DNA from 2 places in the Vescimonas coprocola genome. Region 2 is predicted to be linked to the other one. Evidence: a T-box and tRNA genes for the amino acid it is inferred to sense, from the RefSeq annotation. Region 2 holds a T-box; the other holds one or more tRNA genes.
The links. The T-box of region 2 lies ahead of ileS (isoleucine--tRNA ligase). A T-box ahead of a tRNA ligase gene usually reads a tRNA of that ligase, here a tRNA-Ile.
Positions count from the first base shown of each region.

Region 1: it has a tRNA-Ile gene. The T-box ahead of ileS (isoleucine--tRNA ligase) is inferred to sense a tRNA for this amino acid. The anticodon was not compared.

Region 1 covers NZ_AP023418.1:2,535,969-2,540,403, reverse strand. The annotation lists gene KJS28_RS12325 (flavin reductase family protein) at 178-714, opposite strand; gene KJS28_RS12320 (YoaP domain-containing protein) at 756-1,505, opposite strand; partial or broken gene KJS28_RS12570 (GyrI-like domain-containing protein) at 1,546-1,680, opposite strand; tRNA gene KJS28_RS12315 (tRNA-Trp) at 1,961-2,036, opposite strand; tRNA gene KJS28_RS12310 (tRNA-Ile) at 2,040-2,116, opposite strand; tRNA gene KJS28_RS12305 (tRNA-Asn) at 2,191-2,265, opposite strand; rRNA gene rrf (5S ribosomal RNA) at 2,267-2,382, opposite strand; tRNA gene KJS28_RS12295 (tRNA-Glu) at 2,450-2,524, opposite strand; tRNA gene KJS28_RS12290 (tRNA-Lys) at 2,571-2,646, opposite strand; rRNA gene KJS28_RS12285 (23S ribosomal RNA) at 2,730-4,435, opposite strand, start outside.
Region 2 covers NZ_AP023418.1:2,303,139-2,307,573, reverse strand. The annotation lists gene ileS (isoleucine--tRNA ligase) at 1-2,535, opposite strand, end outside; T-box leader at 2,592-2,838, opposite strand; gene KJS28_RS11220 (hypothetical protein) at 2,893-3,351, opposite strand; gene KJS28_RS11215 (competence/damage-inducible protein A) at 3,354-4,435, opposite strand, start outside.

The DNA of each region.
Region 1 (4,435 bases), 230 kb from region 2:
ACGTTCTCCTCCTTATGTCGTGATGGTCGTGTGCGGCCCCTTCAAAATGGTGCCGTATCTATGATTTTATATAGCAACTTCCATGCCACTTCGCTTTCTCTGTCCTCGGCATATAGCAGAAAAGCCGCTAATAGCGGCTTTTCTGCTATATGGCGGCAAGTTTTCCGGCTTTCCCCCTCACCGGTCGTCCCTGACGGCTGTGATCTCCCCTACAAAGACTATGTGCGGCTGCCAGCCGCCCTGAAAGTCCGGGTACACCTGCGGCGCAGCGGCGTAATACGCCTGAATTTCCGGGGCCAGATCATCTTTGGAGAATTGGTGCTGATACAGCTTCTTACAGAGGAAGGTCAGATTCGCCTCCCGGAATGTCACACCCTGTCCCATGGTCACAGGCGTCAGCCCGGCAGCGGCAATCTTATCGCCGTCCCGGCCGGAGTGGGAGCCGATATAACTCAGCGCCTTTCGGCAGCTCTCCGGGTAAAAGCTCACCGTGAAAATGTCGCTGTCCCTTAAAAACTCACTGGTGTAACGGGCCGGGTGGACATAGACCGTAACGATGGGGCAGCTATGTCCCGCATGGCCCCAGATATTTCCTAGGCTTCCCCAGCTGACGGTACAGCTGTTGTAATGCGCCATGGACCCGGCGGTAACGATAGCCCACTGCTTATCAAACAGCTCAAAAATCTTGTATTCCTTCGCCTTGAATCCCTCCATGGGACACCTCCTAAATCTTCTTGTGCGCCGCCCGCAGCGGTCTATTGTGCCTCCACTCCCGCAAGCTTCAGGAATTTCTTGTCGCTCTGGATGCCCTGGGTCAGAAATTTCCCGTCCCGAAACAGGACATAGGTGGTCACCGGCGACGGCACATTCTGCGCCTGCTCCCTGCTGGTGACATGGATGACCTTCAAGGGAATATGATGCGCCTTGGCAGCCTCCACCACTCTCGGCACCCAGTAGTAGGTGAAGGGACACTGATCCGTGTAATAGAGCACGAAGCCGCTCTCCTCCACAATGGGCTGTTTGGCGCAGTCCTTGAATTTCGGCGGCTCTGCGCAGGGAACAAGAGGCAGATACAGCAATTCGATCCCGCATGCAGAGGTATCCGCCGTTGTGAAGCCCTTGTGCGCCAGGTACTTCGGGTCGGAGAGAAACTCACGCTTCCGTCCTTGGGCGGACAGGGTGCACAGACCCTTTCGCCCCTGCGCCTTGGCATCCCGGATGCACTCCGCCAGCAGGTCATTGGAGTAGCCGTGGCCTTTCATGGAGCCGGAGACCCACAGGCAGTTAATGTAGAGGTATCCCTCCGCCTGAATGGGAACCCATGCGTACTCCGCCGGGATATATTCGATGAAGCACTTGCCCCGCTCCCGGCTCCGGTAAAAGACCAGTCCCTCCGCAAACCGCTGCCTGAGCCATTCCTTCTTGACAAGACTCTGTTTGCCGGACATGGCGCAGCAGATGTGCTCTCCATCGATGTTGTCCTCGATGATCCGAATATAGTCCATGGAAGCCCTCCTTTGCCTGCGGAGAATTTTCTCCGTCGCACTTTTTAATAGGGTGCCGGATAACGGTTTTTCGCTTTTCCGGTGCCGCCTTCCGTGGGTCGGAGAGATAGATCTCGTGGTGGAGCCTTGTCTCGCTGAAATTACTGACATAGCCGTTCTCCGCCAGAAATTCGTCAGCGGCACAATTTCAGCGTCATTAATCCCCACGAAAAAGATCACAAAAAACAAGCTCTTATTCCTCGGATACACCCGTACCACCGTGACAGTTCTACCCCGCCATGAGTTCTGTCCGTAGGCCTTAATGCTCATATGAGATCTTCTTCCTACCTTTAGGGTATCATAAACCTCTCAGCGGAACAAGAACAAAACAAGAAAAATTTCCCGTCATAGCTGCAAGTTGGCCATCATAGGCAAAGAAAATTCCTGCCGACTTTCATCGGCAGGAATTTCGTTTTTGGCAGGGGCAGAAAGATTCGAACTCTCGACACGCGGTTTTGGAGACCGCTGCTCTACCAGCTGAGCTATACCCCTGTGTGGTGGGCCTTCGGGGACTCGAACCCGGGACCGGACGGTTATGAGCCGTCTGCTCTAACCAACTGAGCTAAAGGCCCAAGTGATCGGCTCTCTCGGCGGACATCATGTAAAAAGGAAGTGTGCCGCCACCTTACGAGTGGCGGCACACCCTTGGCGCCTTCTGTAGGGCTCGAACCTACAACCCTTCGGTTAACAGCCGAATGCTCTACCATTGAGCTAAGAAGGCGTGTTGGCGCTACCTATCTTCCCGGGCCGTCTCCAGCCAAGTATTGTGGGCAGAAGCGAGCTTAACTTCCGTGTTCGGGATGGGAACGGGTGGACCCTCGCCCTAATCAGCACCAACTATTGAAACCGTATCAGCGGTAACAAACAGTAGTATATGCACTTTTACGCAATTTGTCAAGAAGAAATGGTGACCCGTACCGGATTCGAACCGATGTTAAAGGCGTGAGAGGCCTCTGTCTTAACCACTTGACCAACGGGCCATTTTTTCCTTTATATTATCACACAAGTATCCTTGTGAAATAACCGTGGTACACCATCAGGGACTCGAACCCTGGACACCCTGATTAAGAGTCAGGTGCTCTACCAGCTGAGCTAATGGTGCATATCACTCAGATGTCTTTCGCTTACACCTTCAAAACCGAACAAAGAAGAGGATGGAAGGAAGGCCATTGCCTGCATAAATCGTAGGTCAAGCCCTCGGGCTATTAGTACCGGTCAGCTGCATACATTACTGCACTTCCACCTCCGGCCTATCAACCAGATCGTCTTTCTGGGCCCTTACTCCATAAAGGATGAGAGATCTCATCTTAGGGAGAGTTTCACGCTTAGATGCTTTCAGCGTTTATCTCGTCCGTACATAGCTACCCAGCTATGCCCTTGGCAGGACAACTGGTGCACCAGAGGTACGTCCATCCCGGTCCTCTCGTACTAAGGACAGCTCCCTTCAAATCTCTTACGCCCGCAACAGATAGGGACCGAACTGTCTCACGACGTTCTGAACCCAGCTCGCGTGCCGCTTTAATTGGCGAACAGCCAAACCCTTGGGACCGAATACAGCCCCAGGATGCGACGAGCCGACATCGAGGTGCCAAACCTCCCCGTCGCTGTGGACGCTTGGGGGAGATCAGCCTGTTATCCCCAGGGTAGCTTTTATCCGTTGAGCGATGGCATTTCCACTCACATACCACCGGATCACTAACTCCAACTTTCGTTACTGCTCGACCCGTCGGTCTCGCAGTTAGGCTCGTTTATGCGTTTACACTCAATGCACGATTTCCGTCCGTGCTGAACGAACCTTTGAGCGCCTCCGTTACTCTTTTGGAGGCGACCGCCCCAGTCAAACTGCCCGTCTAACAGTGTCCCCCGACCGGATTCACGGCCGCAGGTTAGGAAACCAGCAATACAAGAGTGGTATCCCACCGGTGACTCCACATAGCCTGACGACTATGCTTCCAAGTCTCCCACCTATCCTGTACATGCATTACCGATTCCCAGTATTAAACTGCAGTAAAGCTCCATGGGGTCTTTCCGTCTAGTTGCGGGTAACTGGCATCTTCACCAGTACTACAATTTCGCCGGGCAGGGCTGTTGAGACAGTGCCCAAATCATTACGCCATTCGTGCGGGTCAGAACTTACCTGACAAGGAATTTCGCTACCTTAGGACCGTTATAGTTACGGCCGCCGTTTACCGGGGCTTCAATTCAATGCTTCGGATTGCTCCTGACATCTCCTCTTAACCTTCCGGCACCGGGCAGGCGTCAGCTCATATACGTCATCTTTCGATTTAGCATAAACCTGTGTTTTTGGTAAACAGTTGCTTGGGCCTATTCACTGCGGCCCCTTTCGGGGCTCCCCTTCTTCCGAAGTTACGGGGTCAATTTGCCGAGTTCCTTAACAACCCTTCTCCCGTTGGCCTTAGGATTCTCTCCTCATCTACCTGTGTCGGTTTGCGGTACGGGCACCTTAGCATACACCGGAGCTTTTCTCGCCTCTCAGCATCGCAGACTTCCCTACTATATTTCAGTCCCTTTCGCCCAGCTCTACCAACGGCTGGGTTCTGCTATCTGAAAGTGTCCTTCCGGTTTAAGGTTCGGTGGCTACGGAATTTCTACCGTATGTGCATCGACTACGCCTTGCGGCCTCGCCTTAGCTCCCGGCTTACCTTGGGCGGACGAACCTTCCCCAAGAAACCTTAGATTTTCGGCCATTATGATTCCCACATAATTCTCGCTACTCATTCCGGCATTCTCACTCGTGTACAGTCCACCGCTCCTTCCGATGCGACTTCACCCCATACACGACGCTCCCCTACCACTGTCTTTAGACAATCCCAAGCTTCGGTTGTATACTTAGCCCCGTTACATTTTCCGCGCAGAGTCACTCGACCAGT
Region 2 (4,435 bases):
GGGAACGGTGAGGTCCACCTCGGCCTCCAGACTCTTGCCGATGGTCTTGTCGGCACGGGCCTGCTCCAGTGCGCCGTTGACGGCGGTGCGGACGGCGGCGATGCGGTCCCAGCGGGCCATCTCCTCCGGGGAGAGAGCGTACTGGGTGTAGGGCTGCACCATCTCATTGAGGAGCACATTGCGCTCATCGTCGCCGGTACGGTGGGGCATGGCCAGCCAGATCTCGTCGCAGGTGAAGGCCAGAATGGGGGCGAACATCCGGGTCATGGCATCCAGGATCAGGTACAGGGCCGTCTGGGCGCTGCGGCGGCTGAGGCTCTCGGCCCCGTCGCAGTACAGGCGATCCTTGATGATGTCGAAATAGAAGGAACTGAGCTCCACCACGCAGAAGTCGTTGACGGCGTGGGACACCACATGGAACTCATAGTTGTCATAGGCGGTGAACACCTTGGCGATGAGGGCGTTGAGACGGGTCATGGCCCACTTGTCCAGCTCCAGCATATCCGCCGGGGCCACCAGCGTGTTGGGGTCAAAGTCCGTCAGGTTATCCAGGCAGAACTTGGCGGTGTTGCGGAACTTCAGATAGTTCTGGGACAGCTGCTTAAAGATCTCGTCGGAGCAGCGGACATCCACATGGTAGTCGGAGGAGCCGGCCCACAGGCGCAGCAGATCGGCGCCGTACTTGTTGAACACCTCTGCCGGGTCCACGCCGTTGCCGAGGGACTTGTGCATGGCACGGCCCTGACCGTCCACGGTCCAGCCATGGGTGACGCACTCCTTGAAGGGAGCGCCACGGCCCAGAGCGCCCACGGCGGTCAGCAGGGAGGACTGGAACCAACCACGGTACTGGTCAAGGCCCTCCAGATACATGGTGGCGGGCCAGAAGCCCTGCGTGCGCTCCATGGAGGCGAAGTGGGTGGAGCCGGAGTCGAACCAGCCGTCCAGCGTGTCGCTCTCCTGCTCAAAGCCGGCGGACTTGCCGCAGTGGGGGCAGGTGAAGCCCTCCGGCAAAATCTCCTCCGCCGTCATCTCGAACCATGCGTTGGAGCCCTTCTCCTCGAACAGGCGGGAGACGGCGTCGATGGTCTCCGGCGTGCAGATGGGCTTGCCGCAGTCCTTGCAGTAGAACACGGGAATGGGCAGACCCCAGCGGCGCTGGCGGCTGATGCACCAGTCGGTGCGCTCCAGGATCATGGAGCGCATCCGGTCCTTGCCCCAGGTGGGCACCCAGCGCACGTCCTCACAGGCAGCGCAGGCCTCGTCCTTGAAGGACTCCACGGAGCAGAACCACTGGGGAGTGGCCCGGAAGATGATGGGCTTCTTGCAGCGCCAGCAGTGGGGATAGCTGTGGACGATCTCCTCGCTGGCAAAGAGAGCGCCGCTCTCCTTCATATCCGCCAGAATGACGGGGTTAGACTCCTCGGTCTTCATCCCGGCGTACTTGCCGGCATAGTCGGTGTGGCGGCCCTGATCGTCCACCGGCACCACCATATCCATACCGTAGCGCAGGCAGGTCTGATAGTCGTCGGCACCGAAGCCGGGGGCGGTGTGGACGCAGCCGGTACCGGAGTCCATGGTGACGTAATCCGCCAGCACCAGACGGCTGGTCTTAGGCAGGAAGGGGTGGCTGGCCAGCATATTCTCGAAGAAGGCGCCGGGGTGGGTCTCCACGATCTCGTAGTGTTCCACGCCGCCGATCTTCATGACCTTTTCCACCAGCGGCCGGGCCATGATATACATCTCGCCGCCGTCGGCACGGACCACGGCGTACTCCTCCTGCGGGTGCAGGGCAATGGCCAGGTTGCCGGGCAGGGTCCAGATGGTGGTGGTCCAGATGACGAAGTTCAGCTTGCTCTTATCCAGATGGGAGAGCTTGCCCAGATCGTCGTACATGGGGAACTTCACATACACCGTGGTGCAGGGGTCGTCCTGATACTCGATCTCCGCCTCGGCCAGCGCCGTCTCGTCGTGGGGGCACCAGTACACGGGCTTGAGGCCCTTGTAGATGTAGCCCTTTTCATACATCTTGCCAAACACACGAACCTCCTGCGCCTCGAAGGCGGGGTCCATGGTCTTATAGGGGTGATCCCAATCGCCCACCACGCCCATGCGCTTGAAGCCCTGACGCTGGACGTCGATATAGTGGTCGGCAAACTCATGGCAGGCGGAGCGGAACTCCGCCACGCCCATGGCCTTGCGATTGAGCTTGTTCTGCTTGATGATGGCGCTCTCGATGGGCATACCGTGATTGTCCCAGCCGGGGATATAGGGGGTGTAGTAGCCCCGCATGGCATAGCTGCGGGTAATGAAGTCCTTGATGGACTTGTTCAGGGCGTGGCCCATGTGCAGAGCGCCGTTGGAGAAGGGAGGGCCGTCGTGCAGGGCGAAGCGGGGCTTGCCCTCGTTCTTCTTCAGCAGCTCGTGATACAGGTCCAGCTCCTCCCAGTGCTTGAGCATCTCCGGCTCCCGCTTGGGCAGGCCCGCCCGCATGGGAAAGCCGCTCTTGGTCATGTTCAGCGTCTTTTTGTACTCCATGTGTTACCTCCGTGTATGAAAATATATTTGAAAACAAAAAAATGGCCCTTGTCTCCGTAAGAGACAAAGGCCACTAAGAAACCTCTGCGGTACCACTCTTGTTGCCGCACCGGGTGCGGCCGCTCTGCCCCACGAGCCGTGGGGGGAAGGGAAGATAACGGCCCTCTGCCGTCCGGGCTTACTGCCGGTTCAGCCGGATGCTCCGGGGTGATCTTCACCGCTGTCCTCCGTGTCCGCCTTGCACCATACGGCGGCTCTCTTGGCATCGGAGGGACGGGCTACTGTCCCCATCCTCGCAGATATGCATATTCTCCCTTTACTATACCCACTTTTGCGGGGTTTGTCAACGGGAAAAGTTTACTTATTCATGGCCACCAGCGCCATGGCGCCCATGCCCACATACACCACGCAGAACAGGATCAGCAGGGCGGAGATCACGGTATCCATGGTGCCGCCCACCTTGCGCTTGCCGGGATAGCGCTTGCGGACGTAGTACATGAGGCCGCACACGGCCCCCACCAGCACCATCATCCATGCACCGGCCACCACGTTATCCTTCCATACGGTGCTGCGCAGCACCAGCGCCGCCACCAGCACCACGAATACCACGCCGATGAGCACCTTCATGGTGGTGGACATCTTCTCCGGCTCCTGCCGGGCGGAGGTGCTGCGGACCATAGAGCCGGTATCCTTCTGGTAGTTGGAGCCGTTCTTCTTGTGGTGGATGTTCTTGTTGGGGTTGCCGATGGCCTTGCGCTTGTCCCGCTCCATACGGGCGTAGTTGTTGGTCATATCATAGGGTTCTTTCTTCGCCATGTTCATTCTCCTTCGATCGGTAAATGTTCCAGCTCTCTGCGGAGCAGGTCAAAGGCACAGTGGGATGCCAGCATCCGCACCCGGTCCCGTCCGCTGCCGCAGTTCATGTGCCGCACCGCCGTGCGCTCCGGGGTGCTCAGGGCCACGAACACCGTGCCCACAGGGTTTCCCCGGTCGTCGCCGTCGGGGCCGGCCAGCCCCGTGGTGGCCACGGACAGGTCGCTGCCGGTGATGCGCCGCACGCCCTCCGCCATGGCTCTTGCCACCGGCTCGGACACGGCGCCATAGCGGTCCAGCGTCTCCTGCGGCACGCCCAGCACAGAGGCCTTCACCTCATTGGTATAGGATACCACACCTCCCCGGAACACGCAAGAGGCACCCGGCAGATCGGTGATGCGTTTTGCGATAAGGCCGCCGGTGCAGCTCTCCGCCGCCGAGAAGGTCTTGCCGTGCTGGTGCAGCAGGTGCAGCACTGTCTCCTCCAATCCGGAGACATCGATGCCGTAGAGGTAGGCGCCCAGCCGTCCACGCACCTGCTCCAGCAGCGGCGCCATACGCTCCTCGCAGGCGGCAGGACTGTCGCCCTTGGCGGTGAGCCGCAGCATCACCTCGCCGGTCTTGGCATAGGGGGCCAGCGACGGGTTCACCGCCTGATCCATCAGATCCCCCAGCAGCTCCTGCACCTGCGGCTCCGACAGGCCGAAGATCCTCAGGTCGTGGGAGAGGATGGTCCCGCTGCTCTGGCGGCGCAGCCACGGCAGCAGCGCCGTCTCCGTCAGGTAGCGGCACTCCGACGGCACGCCGGGCAGCAGCACCGCCGTCACGTCACCGGCGCAGAACACGCAGCCCGGTGCGGTGCCGACCCGATTGCAGAACACCTCACAGCCCTCCGGCAGCTCCGCCTGATGCAGGGTGCCGGGCGGCATCTCTCGGTGGAAGATGATGTCGAAGTTGCGGCGGATGTCTGCCGCCGCCTCCGGGTGGAAGGTCAGGGGAACATCCAGTACCCGGCAGACCGTCTCCTTGGTGAGGTCATCATAGGTGGGGCCAAGGCCGCCGGTGAAGATCAGCAGGTCCGCCCGCT